One region of the Exiguobacterium sp. GL_137 genome, then DNA from elsewhere that is predicted to be linked to it. Evidence: a T-box and tRNA genes for the amino acid it is inferred to sense, from the RefSeq annotation. Region 1 holds a T-box; the other holds one or more tRNA genes.
What was found. A T-box is a leader RNA that pairs with one kind of tRNA and senses whether it is charged. The one in region 1 lies ahead of leuS (leucine--tRNA ligase), so its partner is inferred to be a tRNA-Leu.

Region 2: it has a tRNA-Leu gene. The T-box ahead of leuS (leucine--tRNA ligase) is inferred to sense a tRNA for this amino acid. The anticodon was not compared.

What each region holds. Positions count from the first base shown of each region.
Region 1 covers NZ_CM174406.1:2,263,654-2,270,964, forward strand. The annotation lists gene AC3IRK_RS11885 (putative polysaccharide biosynthesis protein) at 1-722, opposite strand, end outside; gene AC3IRK_RS11890 (BaiN/RdsA family NAD(P)/FAD-dependent oxidoreductase) at 907-2,166, shown strand; gene AC3IRK_RS11895 (hypothetical protein) at 2,200-3,180, opposite strand; gene leuS (leucine--tRNA ligase) at 3,311-5,716, opposite strand; T-box leader at 5,764-5,985, opposite strand; gene AC3IRK_RS11905 (HAD family hydrolase) at 6,025-6,669, opposite strand; gene AC3IRK_RS11910 (peptidoglycan bridge formation glycyltransferase FemA/FemB family protein) at 6,732-7,311, opposite strand, start outside.
Region 2 covers NZ_CM174406.1:1,698,742-1,706,052, forward strand. The annotation lists gene AC3IRK_RS09070 (amino acid ABC transporter ATP-binding protein) at 1-618, opposite strand, end outside; gene AC3IRK_RS09075 (amino acid ABC transporter permease) at 615-1,259, opposite strand; gene AC3IRK_RS09080 (transporter substrate-binding domain-containing protein) at 1,296-2,015, opposite strand; tRNA gene AC3IRK_RS09085 (tRNA-Leu) at 2,260-2,343, opposite strand; gene AC3IRK_RS09090 (alpha/beta hydrolase) at 2,407-3,351, opposite strand; gene AC3IRK_RS09095 (hypothetical protein) at 3,374-3,715, opposite strand; gene AC3IRK_RS09100 (S66 family peptidase) at 3,736-4,752, opposite strand; gene AC3IRK_RS09105 (thioredoxin family protein) at 4,783-5,124, opposite strand; gene AC3IRK_RS09110 (DUF779 domain-containing protein) at 5,289-5,657, opposite strand; gene adh (aldehyde dehydrogenase) at 5,679-7,199, opposite strand.

The sequences.
Region 1 (7,311 bases):
TCGCGTAAGGCTTTTAAACCGGGTGCACGTTTTCGGAAATAATAAACGAGTACGACAACACTGCCGATTGCCCCGATGAAGGCACTGAACGTCGCAATCGTTGCTGCCCACGCTGCATCCGTGTCAAACAGATAAATCGCGATGCTGACACCGGCCAGTAAAAAGATGATTCGCACGATTTGCTCCAGGATCTGCGAAATCGCTGTCGGTCCCATCGATTGATACCCTTGAAAATAACCCCGTGTCATACTCATCGCCGGAATCAGAATCAAGGCAAAGCTGACACCACGGATCGTCATCGTGACAGCATCGACATATGAAGCCGAATCGACATCTCCTCCGGGTATTGCCCGGTGAGCCAAATACGGAGCCAGTAAAAATAAGGCCAGAAAGGAAACTACACCGGTGATGGACATGATTTTTAATCCGGATCGGTATAATCGTTCGCTTGTGTCGTATTCCCCCATCGCATTATACTTTGCGACGAACTTCGAAACGGCGACCGGAATACCGGCTGTTGCGAGACCAATCATGATGGCATAATAATTATAGGCATACGTGTAGAACATGATTCCCGTCGCTCCGACCATGAACTGAAACGGAAACAGATAAATCAGACCAAGGGCACGGGAAATGAGTGATGCACCGGATAACAACATCGTTCCACGAACGAATCCGGTATTACTGGATGAAGTTTCTTGCTTTTTGCTCACAGTCGACATGGATAACCTTCCTCGCACTTTCTATTTTTTCTTAACTCAATAAACGTCTCAATATACAAGTTCTCTCTTGCACAATTGCAAATCATTATACCGCTCAGCTTCCATAAAAGAAAGAGACGGTTTGTTTACAGTACAAACTTCTGCTAAAGTGAAACAAGCAGAATCCAACAAATGAGGTGACCACATGTATGATGTAATCGTAATCGGAGGCGGCCCAAGCGGTTTAATGGCAACTCTCGCCTCGTTACAAGCAGGCGCGAAGACGCTTTTGCTCGATAAAGGAAGTAAACTTGGACGAAAACTGGCGATTTCAGGGGGCGGTCGGTGTAACGTCACAAATCGCAAACCACTGGAAGAGTTGGTTCAATCGATTCCGGGAAACGGCCGTTTTCTCTATAGCGCCTTTTCGCAGTTCAATAACGAATCGATCATTGAACTGTTCGAAGGGTTTGGTGTCGCCCTAAAAGAAGAGGACAACGGACGGATGTTCCCTGTTTCCGATAAAGCGGCCGATGTCGTTCGTGTGTTGATTGATCAAATTCGTCAACACGGCGCCGAAATCCAAATCAATGCCGAAGTCGAAACCCTCGACTTTCATCCGGATGGTTCGTTTGCAGCCGTCTTGCTCGCTGACGGAACCCGCCTTGAAGCCAAAAGTTGTGTCGTCGCTGTCGGCGGACAATCGGTTCCCCACACTGGTTCAACCGGTGACGGCTATCATTGGGCACGTAAAGCCGGCCATACGATCACGGAACTCTTTCCGACGGAAGTCCCGATTTTACTGAACGACACGTTCATTCAGGAAAAGACATTACAAGGTCTTTCCTTACGTGACGTTGCTCTGACCGTCCATGGCAAAAAAGACAAACCGATTAAAACGCATACCGGTGACCTCCTGTTCACGCATTTCGGTCTGAGTGGTCCGATTGCGTTACGGTGCAGTCAGTACACGATCAAAGAAAGAAAACGATCAGATGAGCGAGTCGTCCATCTCTCGATCGATTTGTTCCCGGATGAATCAATCGGTGCGTTGACGGAACGATTCCAAGCCGCCCTTGCCGCTAATCCGAAAAAGACAGTCCGTAATGCGTTAAAAGGATTTGTTCCGGAACGGTTACTCGACCTGTTATTTGCTAAAATCGGTTTCGGTGATGAAGTGTGTACGCAAATTAAGAAGCAGGACTTCACCCAATTGTTAGCAACGCTCAAACGGTTCCCCCTTCAAGCAGTAGGAACACTCGACTTTGATAAGGCATTCGTCACCGGAGGTGGCGTTTCGATTAAGGAAATCCAGCCGAAAACGATGATGTCGAAAAAAGCAGACGGTCTCTTTTTCGCCGGCGAAATCCTCGACATTCACGGCTATACAGGCGGTTACAACATCACAGCCGCTTTCGTGACCGGACATTGTGCCGGAACGAATGCTGCCTTGACCGCATTATGACAAAAAGGCTAGTTCCTACACGGAGCTAGCCTTTTAGTCGATTGGCGTAAACGAACGGCTCGAGAATTTATCCGTTTGGATGAGTGCAAACAACTCATTGTCCTGAACAAATATTCCTTCTGCCCCGTACACTTTCGGACTCGCTGATTCCCCCGTGATTGTCACATCTTTCGTATCAATCGAATACAGGAATAACGCTTCCGAATCCAATGTATAAATCCGCCCTTGCCGCTCGGCCAGACCGATCGGACGGAAGTTTTCCGTGAAGGCTTTTTTCGCATCACTGCGCATGCCACTGGCCGTGTCGATCCGTTTTCGTGCCACGATCGTCAAATACGGTGGTTTTTGTTTTTTCTTCAAGGCACGCTTTTCCTTCGCAGTCGCCTCTTTATCAATCTTGATTTCATCTTGTTTCATCGCAAAATACGTCAGTTCACTTCGTGCTAACGAGCGAATGTGATTGATCGTATAAAATTGTTTTTTCTTGGCATCGTAACCGAGTCCGTGAAAGCTGTCACGGATTGTCGTACCTGCTACCCGCTCTCGTTTGTCTTCTTTCCAGACGCCCTCTTCCCGTTTGACTGTCACGAGAATTTGATTGGATGTCAATAAGGCGACGGTCTCGCCGTCAACGAGCGTCATTCCGTCAAGTCCCGATAACATCAACTTGCCTTCATCCTCGATTTGGAATGAAGCATTGATACGTTCTCCTGTCCCACTGATTTCAAAAAAGTGATAATCTTCCGTTACAACAAGATAAGAACCAATCGAATCATCATACAACATCTGTTGGACATTCTTGATCAACGGTTCTTCCGGATTTGGAATCGAAGACGGCGTTTTCGGTGGTACTTGTTTCACAGCTGCTTGGTGTTTGGATTGTGTCTCAATTTTTGCAAACGTCTCTTGAATTTGTGCTACGGTCTCAGGTCTCGAAAAGACGAGGGCCACACAAAGGATCAGACCGGAGACGACGGCAAAAATCGTTGTATAGACTATATAAGTTCGTTTCATTTACACAAATCGCCTTTCTGTCTCGGTTTCTGATTCAGTTTAGCAGAAGGCGCCCTAAAAAAAAAGCGGACTTGCGACGGAGATAATCGAAAACCCCTCGATCTGATTAAATCAGATGAGGGGTTTCAGCTTAGTTTGCTACGATGTTGATCAGTTTTTTCGGGACGACGATGACTTTTCGAACCGTTTTATCACCAATCCACTCTTGTGTTTTTTCATCTGCAAACGCAAGAGCTTCAATTTCTTCTTTCGTTGCGTCGATGCTGATGACGAGCTTCGAACGGACTTTGCCGTTGACTTGAATGACGAATTCCATTGTATCGCTGACGAGTTTCGTTTCATCGAATGTCGGCCATACCGCATATGTCAAGGTGTCGTCAAAGCCAAGTTGTTCCCATAACTCTTCCCCTAAGTGCGGAGCAACCGGAGTCAATAATTGAATGAATCCACGAAGGAAATGGCGTGGCAAGACCGGTTGTTTGTTTGCTTCGTTGACGAAGACCATCAACTGCGAAATGCCGGTGTTGAACTGAATATTCGTGAAATCTTCCGTTACTTTCTTAACCGTCTGGTGGTAGACACGTTCAAAGTCCACATCGACTGTCGTCACGTCTTGAATGTCCGCTGTCCGTTCAAACAGACGCCAGACGCGGTCAAGGAAACGACGTGCTCCGTCTAGACCGTTCTCCGACCAGGAAACTGAAGCATCCAGTGGTCCCATGAACATCTCATATAAACGGAGCGTATCCGCACCGTGCGATTTGACGATTTCATCCGGATTGATGACGTTTCCGCGTGATTTCGACATTTTTTCGTTGTTTTCTCCGAGAATCATCCCTTGGTTATATAACTTTTGGAATGGTTCTTTCGTCGGTACGACACCGATATCATACAAGACTTTGTGCCAGAAGCGGGCGTAGAGTAAATGAAGTACGGCATGTTCAGCCCCTCCGATGTAAATATCAACCGGGAGCCAGTATTTTAATTTTTCCGGATCGGCAATCGCTTCTTCATTGTGCGGATCGATGAAGCGAAGGTAATACCAGCAGCTGCCGCCCCATTGTGGCATCGTATTCGTCTCACGACGCCCTTTAAGTCCTGTGACCGGATCCGTGTAATCGAGCCAGTCTTCAGCAAGAGCGAGTGGAGATTCACCCGTTCCCGACGGCTTGATTTCCGGAATCATCGGCAATTCAAGCGGAAGTTCTGATTTATCGAGCGTCTTCATCGTTCCGTCTTCCATGTGGACGACCGGAATCGGCTCACCCCAGTACCGTTGACGGCTGAATAACCAGTCACGCAACCGGAAAGTGATTTTTTTGCGTCCGACTTGATTCGTCTCAAGTTCAGCGATGATTGTCTCAATCGCTTCTTGTTTTGATAGTCCGTCGAGCATCTGTGAATTGACGTGCTCTCCTTCACCCGTGTACGCTGCTTCGTCGACGTTACCGCCTGTTACGACTTCGATGATTGGCAGGTCAAACTGTTTCGCAAATTCATGATCTCGCTCGTCATGTGCCGGTACGGCCATGATGGCGCCTGTCCCATATGTCGCGAGGACATAATCGGCGATCCAGATCGGCAGACGTTCTCCGGAAATCGGATTGACGGCAAAAGCTCCCGTGAAGACGCCTGTTTTTTCTTTCGCAAGATCTGTCCGCTCCAAGTCTGATTTCGTCTGAACAGATGCGATATACGTTTTAACAGCTTCTTCATGATCGGCTGTCGTGATGTCCGCGACGAACGGATGCTCCGGTGCAAGAACAAGGTAAGTTGCCCCGAAAACTGTATCCGGACGTGTCGTAAAGACCGTCACTTGTTTTTTATGACCGTCAATCGTAAAGTCGATTTCCGCCCCTTCCGATTTTCCGATCCAGTTCCGTTGCATTTCTTTCACCGATTCTGGCCAGTCTAGTTCATCTAAATCTTCGAGTAAACGGCCCGCATACTCTGTGATTTTTAAGACCCACTGCCGCATCGGAACACGGACGACGGGATGATTGCCACGCTCCGACAGTCCGTCGATGACTTCCTCGTTCGCAAGGACTGTTCCAAGCGCCGGACACCAGTTAACCGCGACTTCGTCAACGAAAGCAAGTCCTTGTTCATACAATTTCGTAAAGATCCACTGTGTCCATTTGTAATAATTTGGATCCGTCGTATTGATTTCACGATCCCAATCATATGAGAATCCTAAATCTTTTAACTGACGTTTGAACGTCTCGATGTTTTGCGCTGTAAACTCCCGCGGATCATTCCCTGTATCAAGGGCATACTGTTCCGCTGGAAGTCCAAACGCATCCCATCCCATCGGATGAAGGACGTTGTACCCCTGCATCCGTTTCATCCGTGCGAGGATATCCGTTGCCGTGTATCCTTCTGGGTGTCCGACATGGAGTCCTGCTCCCGATGGATAAGGAAACATGTCTAACGCATAAAAACCTTCTTTTTCCGGATCTTCTGTTGTGACGAACGCATTGTCCTGTTCCCAGCGCGCTTGCCATTTCGGTTCGATTTCACGATGATTGTACGGCATCTCTATTCCTCCTCTGAATATACAAAAAACCGGTCTCCGCCCCTAGGAATAGGGACGAAAGACCGGTTTGTCTCCCGCGGTACCACCCACGTTGTCTGCTGAAGCAGACCACTTGATTCACGGATAACGGTGTGAAGGACCGGAGTTCGCTACTTGATTTCACGAATCATGCTCCCTGACGAGTTCACGGACGATTCCGACTGGTTTGCACCGATCACCAGCTCTCTAAACGGAATGACTCCCTTACTACTTCAGTTCGTCGCAATGGACTATCTATGTGTTAGTGTAAGCTGAATCTTCCCTTATCGTCAACGGTTCCGTAAAATTTCTCCGATTGCCGCATGCGACGAGACGACGTGGTCCGCGTGATGCAGGATTTGTGCCGGCATCCGTTCATCCAGCAAGGCGATGACTTCCATTCCTGCTTCCTTCGCCCCGATCATCCCGTTCGCTGCATCTTCAATCACGATACAAGCCTCCGGTGCTTGATCAATCCGTTGCGCCGCCAAGCGGAAAATCGCCGGATCCGGCTTCGACCGCGGGACTTCAAATCCGCTCGTGTACGCATCGACCGTCAATCCATAATGCGTGATGACGCGTGTGATTTTTTCAAGTGAACTGGAAGAAGCAATCGCAATCCGGTATCCTTCCATGCGGGCCAGTTCCATCAATTCTTTGACTCCGTCTTTTAGGCCGCATGCTTCCGGCTTCGCGTGTTGCTGGAATAATTCATGTTCGAGTGCCAGTAATGCTTCCGTAGAGTGAGGTAACTCATGTTGTGTAATCAGTTCTTCCCACATCTCGTCTCCTGTTTTCCCCATGAATGTCGCATACTGCGTATGATCGAGCGGGATAGATAACGTCTTAAACATGTGTTGGTGGACTTTAAAATATTGAATTTCACTGTCGAGAATGACACCATCCATATCAAAAATCAGACCTGTTTTTTTCATTTTTTCCCCTCCTGCTATCAGCCTACCAAAAAACCTGATCATCCGCAGACGATCAGGTGGATTCATGTCGCTAAAACCGTCTCTTGGTAGCGGTATTCCGGGAAATAGTCTACGTCTTGATCACTTCCATAGCGTTGGCACAATTTTTCATAGACATGAGGCAGAAGAATCGTTTTTCCTTGGTGGTATTCAAACATCCGGTATCCTGTGTAACGGCACTTGCTTTCAAACAGACTGTCCCGTTCCTTATATCCGCCGCCTAAATGGTGTTCGACCATCCCTGCCGTCTTGGAATGTAAGATCGCCTCATATTCCAGTCGCTGATTCGGAAACAGTTTATGTTCATCCCGTTGACATCCAATCAAATGTCCGTGTGCATACTCTTGTCCAAGCAATACGAAATAACCACCGACGGCTTCCCCTCTCCACTCGGCAATCAACAATAACGGTTCACACAGCTGTGTCGGCTGAAACAGTTGTTCAAAGTATTCAGGTGTAAAATAGTAATGGGAAGAGGCATCTTTCCGGTCCATCGTTTGGTAATAAAGACGGATAAAAGTTGGCAAATCTTCTTTTGATCCCCGACGGACTGTCAGCTCTGACGCCAATGACTTCCGGATCATACTCCGGTTTTTCTTATGA
Region 2 (7,311 bases), 560 kb from region 1:
ATCCCCGACTTCACGGGCAAATCCCATCTCGTGCGTAACGACAATCATCGTCATCCCTTCGAGTGCCAATTGCTTCATAACGGCAAGAACATCCCCGACCATCTCTGGATCGAGTGCGGATGTCGGTTCGTCAAACAACATGATTTTCGGATTCATGGCCAGAGCACGGGCAATGGCGACCCGTTGTTTTTGACCACCGGACAGTTCACCCGGATAATTATCCGCTTTTTCCCGTAATCCCACTTTATCCAGCAATTCGAAAGCCCGCTGTTTCGCTTGAGTTTTATCCGTTTTCCGAACCTTCATCGGTGCAAGCGTCACGTTCTCGAGCACCGTCTTATGTGGAAACAAGTTGAAGTGTTGAAACACCATCCCTACTTCTTCCCGTACTTTATTGATATCGACTTTCGGATCCGTAATGTCGTGTGTATCAACAATCACGGTCCCTCCTGTAATATCCTCCAGCCGGTTTAAACAGCGGAGAAACGTACTTTTTCCGGATCCTGAAGGTCCGATGACACAAACGACTTCTTTTTCTTGAATCTCAACCGAAATATCCTTTAACACTTCGTTTGAACCAAATGACTTTTTTAATTGTTTTACTTCAATGATACTCATCGCAGTGTAAACCTCCGTTCCAAGAATTTCCCTAACAATGAAAGGAGATAGATGACGACGAAGTACATCAGACCGACAACTGTCCAAACGATGAACGGTTCAAATGTCGTCGCCTGTTGCACTTGTCCCTGTTGCGTCAAATCCGCGATCCCGATGATCGATAGTAACGACGTATCTTTTAGACTGATGATCGATTGGTTCGTAATCGTCGGCAACATCCGGCGGAAGGCTTGCGGTAAAACGATTTGCGTCATCGTTTGACGTCCTGTCATCCCGAGTGATCGTGAGGCCTCGGTTTGACCTTTATCAATCGATTGAATCCCTGCCCGGATGATTTCAGCAAAGTAGGCTCCGGCATTGATCGCAACTGTCAGGATTCCGGCATACATCCGGTCCATGGACAACCACTCGAGCGAGTTGAGTCCAAAATAGATAAAGAACAATTGGACGATAAAGGGGGTTCCCCGAATAACATCGATGTAGACGATGGCGATACCGTTTAAAATCTTAAGTGGTGATAAACGCATCAATGCGACGATCAAGCCGATTAAAAATCCGACGATGACCGCGATGATAAAGATATAAAGGGTGATCTGTAACCCTTCCAAGAAAAACGGAAACGCCGTTTTTGCGACTTCCATCAGTGACTCAACTCCCTTGTCATTCGTTCAAATAGCTTATTTCAAATACGTATCGACGATTTTGTCGTACTCGCCGCTTTCTTTCAGGTTAGCCAGTCCTTTATTGATTTTTTTCAACAACTCTTCGTTTTCACCTTTTAAGACAGCGATTCCGTAGTTATCCCCGTTCAAACGGTCTCCGACGAGTTTCAGACCAAGATTTTGTTGTTTGTTGGCATACGAGATGACCGGATAATCTTCAATCAATGCTGCAGCATTTCCGTTTTTGACTTCTTGGAACATGGCTGGACTGTCATTGAATTGTGTGACTGTGATACCGAGTTTATCTGCATTGTCCGTCGCATATTTTGCACCTGTCGTTCCTTTTTTGACCGCGACTTTCTGTCCTTTTAAATCATCGACCGACTTGATTTTATTGTTGTCATCTTTGACGACTAAAATCAATCCGGCTTTAAAGTACGGATCGGAGAACGTGACGACTTTTTTCCGCTCCGGCGTGATACTCATACCGGCAATTGCAACATCCAACTGGTTCGCTTGAAGAGCCGGAATGATTCCGCTGAAGTCCATTGCTTCAAACTTGATTTTAAACCCTTGATCCTTTGCAATGGCTTTGATGAGATCGATATCGATCCCCTTGTACGTGTCCCCGTCTTTATATTCGAACGGTGGATACGTGACATCGATTCCGACTTTATACGTCTTGTCTTTCGACACCTCGTCCTGTGATCCGATACTGCATGCACTCAATACCATTAAACAGCTGAGCAGTAAAAATAAAACCGATAAATGCTTTTTCATGTTGTTACTCCTCTCTTGAAGACAAATAAGACAAATGCCTTCTCCCTTGTAATTTCCTTAAAATCTTTTCCTTAACACATATTTTATCAGAAAAATTCAAATTTTACGAACAAACTTGTTAAGGACATGAATCAAAAATTTTTATAAAAAAAATAGAAGCCCACTTCTTACGAAGAGTACTCCTATTTTCACTTAAAAATGCCGCCGAGAGGACTTGAACCTCCACGGTGTTGCCACCACTAGATTCTGAGTCTAGCGCGTCTACCAGTTCCGCCACGACGACTTCTATTTATGTTATTAGAATACTAAATAGTGTTTTTGATGTCAACGATTTCACGCATTTTTTTTACACGCGTTCCATTGGTTCGCCTAAAATCCGACGGACAAATGTTTCGACGACCGCATCATAAGTGTCCGGATCTTCAAAGTACGCCATCGCGTGGGCAGCATTCGGAATGACTACCAATTCTTTTTCTGTCGGACAGGCTTGATACAATTCATAGACCATCGAGGTTGGAACAAACGTATCCGCTCCACCGTGTAAAAACAGAATTGGCACCGTCGCCCGCTTCACTTGTTTAAGTGCAGACGCTTCACTGAAAAAATAACCTGCTTTCATTTTCGTCAAAATGCTTGTCATCGTCAAAAATGGAAAATGGGGCAGACGGTACATCCGTTTCATTTGATAGGCAAGGACGGCATTGACCGACGTGTAGGCACAATCGGAGATAATTCCTTTGATTTGCGGCGGCAAAACTTCACCACTTGTCATCAGAACGGTCGCTCCCCCCATTGAGACACCATGTAAGAAAATCGCACTTTCTTGTCCAAGACGGGCCACCAGGTACTCGGTCCACCGAAGACAATCTTCACGGTCATGCCAACCAAATCCGATATAGTTCCCGTCACTTTTTCCGTGTCCTCGGTTGTCCGGCATCATGACATGGAAACCGGCTTGATGATACAGATACGCAAATCCGGCTAAGTCTGTTCCGACTCCACCGTATCCGTGAACTAAAATGACGACCCGATTCGATGGAACAAGCGGCGGTAAGTAATGCCCGCGTAAGGTTAATCCATCATGCGCCTTTACTTCAATCAGCTCCAGCGGCTGTTCTTTGATCCACGTTTGACCCGGTTGCATCAGACGGACCATCTCGTCACTCAAATCACGGTTGTTGGATAAAAAGGGTTTCGGATTGGTCGCAATCGCCATTTCATAAAAGTAATAACTCGCCGCGAGCATCCCTGAACCGATTACACCTAAGCCGATTTTTGTTCGTGTTCGCATTGCTTCCACTCCTCATCTGCTCTTATAAATCAATTTGTAATTGTGCCGAAGACTCGGCATCTTCTTCTTGTAAAATTTGTTGCCGCAGACGATGTTCGTGTTGTGCCTTTCGGTAAGCAAATTCCTGAACTAATTCTTGTCCTGTGAAACCTTCGTCGACGATGTCCGACAGCAAATCCGTTTCCGTCGTGACGATTTCCTGTGGATTGCGGATAATCAACACTTGACCGACCTGCGCCAACATCAGTTCATCTTTTAACTGTAATGCATCATAAAATGGTTCAGGTAAGGTCATCCGACGTGTTTCCGGATTGATGTGTATCCGTTTATACGCTGCTAACGATTGAAACTTCCGACTCGCCATATCTGTCCTCCTCTTCTAGATCACTGAAACGTCATGTCTAATCTAGAATCTTTTCCTTGAATCGTGATGGTTGCCGATGCTCCGTTGACGAGTGTCATTTGCGGCGGTTGATGTCCGATGTCGAGATCGTAAAACACCGGGATATTCAACAGTCTTTTAAACGTTTCATAGACATCTAGGATCGTATAATCTTCGATCGTCCGACCACCTGCCGTTCGTCCGAACACGATTCCAGATGTCCGCTCGAACCAACCCGCGAGATACATCTGCATCAGTGAACGGTGAACGTCAGTAGCGCTCGCTTCCGACACTTCGAAATACCAAAGAATCGGTTCTTCGTTAATCTGGTTTTCCTGAAATGCTGCTACGTCTCCATACGGCGTTCCGATGAGATGACGAATCGTCTCAAGACACCCGCCAAGCAACCGCCCGGATACCTGTTTTTGTGTCGGATCCAGCGTTTTCCACTCTGTCGTTGCATCAAGATGATACATATAACGTTCTGGTCGTTCTGAATGGTTCCATTTGGTTTGATACAGATCAGACGTCCACTGAGTGACGGTCCCTCCGGCAGGCGTCGCCAGCACTCGCCGCCAGGCTGTCGTCGTTTCATCCCATTCTTCGCTGCGCATGTCTACAAAATTCGGTCCATGTGCTGTCGCGATGCCTGTCTTGACTGTGATGGCAAACAGGAGCGTACTGATATCCGAGTACCCAAGCAACCATTTTACCGGGATTCGTTCGAAATCCAAAAACGGTAATACATCAATCGCCCGTTCTCCTCCAAAAGGTGGAAGGATTGCATCGATTTCCGGATTTTTCAGCATCTCATTCAGTTCATCCGCTCGTGTTTGAGCCGGAGCGCTTTCCGCCTGATGTTGCGTCCAAACCGTTTGTCCGATTGTGACTGCCATTTGCCGATCCTGGAGACGCAACGTTGCTTCCTCGAGCATTGAATGTAAGTTTTCCGGCACTCCGGAAGACGGAGCTGTCACACCGATTGTTTGGCCGGTCCAGCCTAAAAAGGGATAGCGCATGATTGTTTCCTCCTGACGATGTTGGATTTTTCAGTTCATCGAAGCCACTAATCGGCTGAGTTGTTCGACTTTCCGGGTAAACGGTTCGATTGGAACGATTCGTGCTTCCCGGTGAAGTTCTTTTCCTTGAACAAAAAACAACAAAGAAGGCGCGGTAAACACCGAAAATTCTCCGACAATTTCCGGGACGGTAACCAAGTCAACATGTCCAGACCGAAATTCGGGATGATTTGCCAAAATCGGTTCGATTTGTGGAAACAACGAGGCACAAACGCCACAGCCCGGACTGGAAATATAAATGAAACTTGCCGATTCTTGAAGATAAAAGTCCCTTACGTCTTCAATTGACGTCAATTCTTGAAATGTTGCCATGTTTCGCCCTCCTCTTTTTGTAAAATATCTTTTAATTATAACGTGACGCCGCCTATAAATAAAACGTGACCTCTCATTCAGGTTTTTACGCCCAAAAAAACACCTTCGTCTCGAATCTTTAAGGATGATTCCTTAAAGATTCGAGCGAGGTGTTATTTATCGAATTACGATTTGGTAGATGCCGTGAGTTCTGCATATTCTTCAGTCGTAAAAGCACGAGAACGTGTCAAAAATCGTTTGCCCTCGACACCTTCCAAAGAAAACATTCCGCCTCGACCATTGACGACATCAATGATCAATTGTGTATGTTTCCAATATTCATACTGATCCTCATGAATATAAAACGGACAACCACCGATTGTGCCGATCAATAAATCCTGATCCCCTAAAAATAAATCCCCTTCCGCAAAACACATCGGGGAACTGCCGTCGCAACAGCCACCCGATTGGTGAAACATCAACGGTCCGTGTTTCGCTTTCAGCCGTTCAATCAATTCCAAGCCGGCATCGGTCGCAAGTACACGTTCGACCATGTCGCCACATCCTTTCTTCGATTAGAAGAAACCAAGTTTATCCGGGCTGTAACTGACGAGAAGGTTTTTTGTCCGTTGGTAATGGTTGAGCATCATTTTATGGTTTTCACGACCGATTCCTGACATTTTATAGCCACCGAACGCGGCGTGTGCCGGGTACTGGTGGTAACAGTTTGTCCAGACCCGTCCAGCTTCGATCGCCCGTCCGAAGCGGTATGCGCGGTTCATATCGCGTGTCCAGACGCCTGCACCTAAACCGTACAGTGTGTCATTGGCGATTTGCAACGCTTCTTCTTCTGTTTTAAACGTTGTGACCGATAGGACAGGACCAAAAATCTCTTCTTGGAAAATCCGCATTTTGTTATGTCCTTTGAAAATTGTCGGCTGAATGTAATAACCATCCGCCAAGTCGCCGTCAAGATGGTTCCGTTCGCCGCCAATCAGGCATTCGGCCCCTTCCGATTTTCCGATTTCAAGATACGAGAGGATTTTTTCCATTTGTTCACTCGACGCCTGGGCACCCATCATGACGTCAGCATCAAGCGGATTGCCGAGTTTGATTGCTTTGACCCGCTCCAGTACACGCTCCATGAATGGTTCGTAGATCGATTCTTCAATCAAGGCACGCGATGGACATGTACAGACTTCGCCTTGGTTCAAGGCAAACATCAATAATCCTTCAATCACTTTATCGAAGAAGGCATCATCGGCATCCATGATGTCGGCAAAGAAAATGTTTGGTGATTTCCCACCGAGCTCGAGTGTGACCGGAATGATGTTTTGCGAAGCATACTGCATGATGAGCCGTCCTGTCGTCGTTTCACCCGTGAAAGCAATTTTTGCGATCCGTTTGCTCGACGCGAGCGGTTTTCCGGCTTCAAGCCCAAAACCGTTGACGATATTCAAGACACCCGGAGGTAATAAATCTTCAATCAGTTCCGTCAGTAACAGAATACTTGCCGGTGTTTGTTCCGCCGGTTTCAAGACGACACAGTTTCCTGCCGCGAGTGCCGGTGCCAGTTTCCAGACAGCCATTAAAATCGGGAAGTTCCACGGAATGATTTGACCGACGACTCCAAGCGGCTCATGGAAATGATAGGCGACCGTATCGTTGTCGAGTTCCCCGATTGAACCTTCTTGCGCCCGGATGACCCCTGCAAAGTACCGGAAATGATCGATGGCGAGCGGAAGGTCGGCATTCAGTGTCTCGCGTACAGCTTTTCCGTTTTCAAGCGTTTCCGCATAGGCGAGCATCTCAAGATTTTCTTCCATCCGATTCGCAATTTTATTTAAAATGTTTGACCGTTCTGCGACTGACGTCTTGCCCCAGGCATCTTTTGCCGCATGTGCTGCATCAAGTGCCAGCTCGACATCTTCTTTCCCTGAACGGGCTACTTGACATAACACTTTCCCGGTAATCGGCGTCACGTTATCAAAATATTCTCCACCGACCGGTGCCGTCCACTTGCCATTAATGAAATTTTCATAACGATCCTTGTACTGTACCTTCGACCCTTGCGTGTTTGGAATCTCATAAATCATCTGATTGTTCCTCCCTCAAATAAAATGGTCAAACGACGAGAAGGTATCTCATGTATGCGCTTTCATTTTACCCCTATCGAAATGTCTTCTCGTTTCTATCGTACCAAATGTT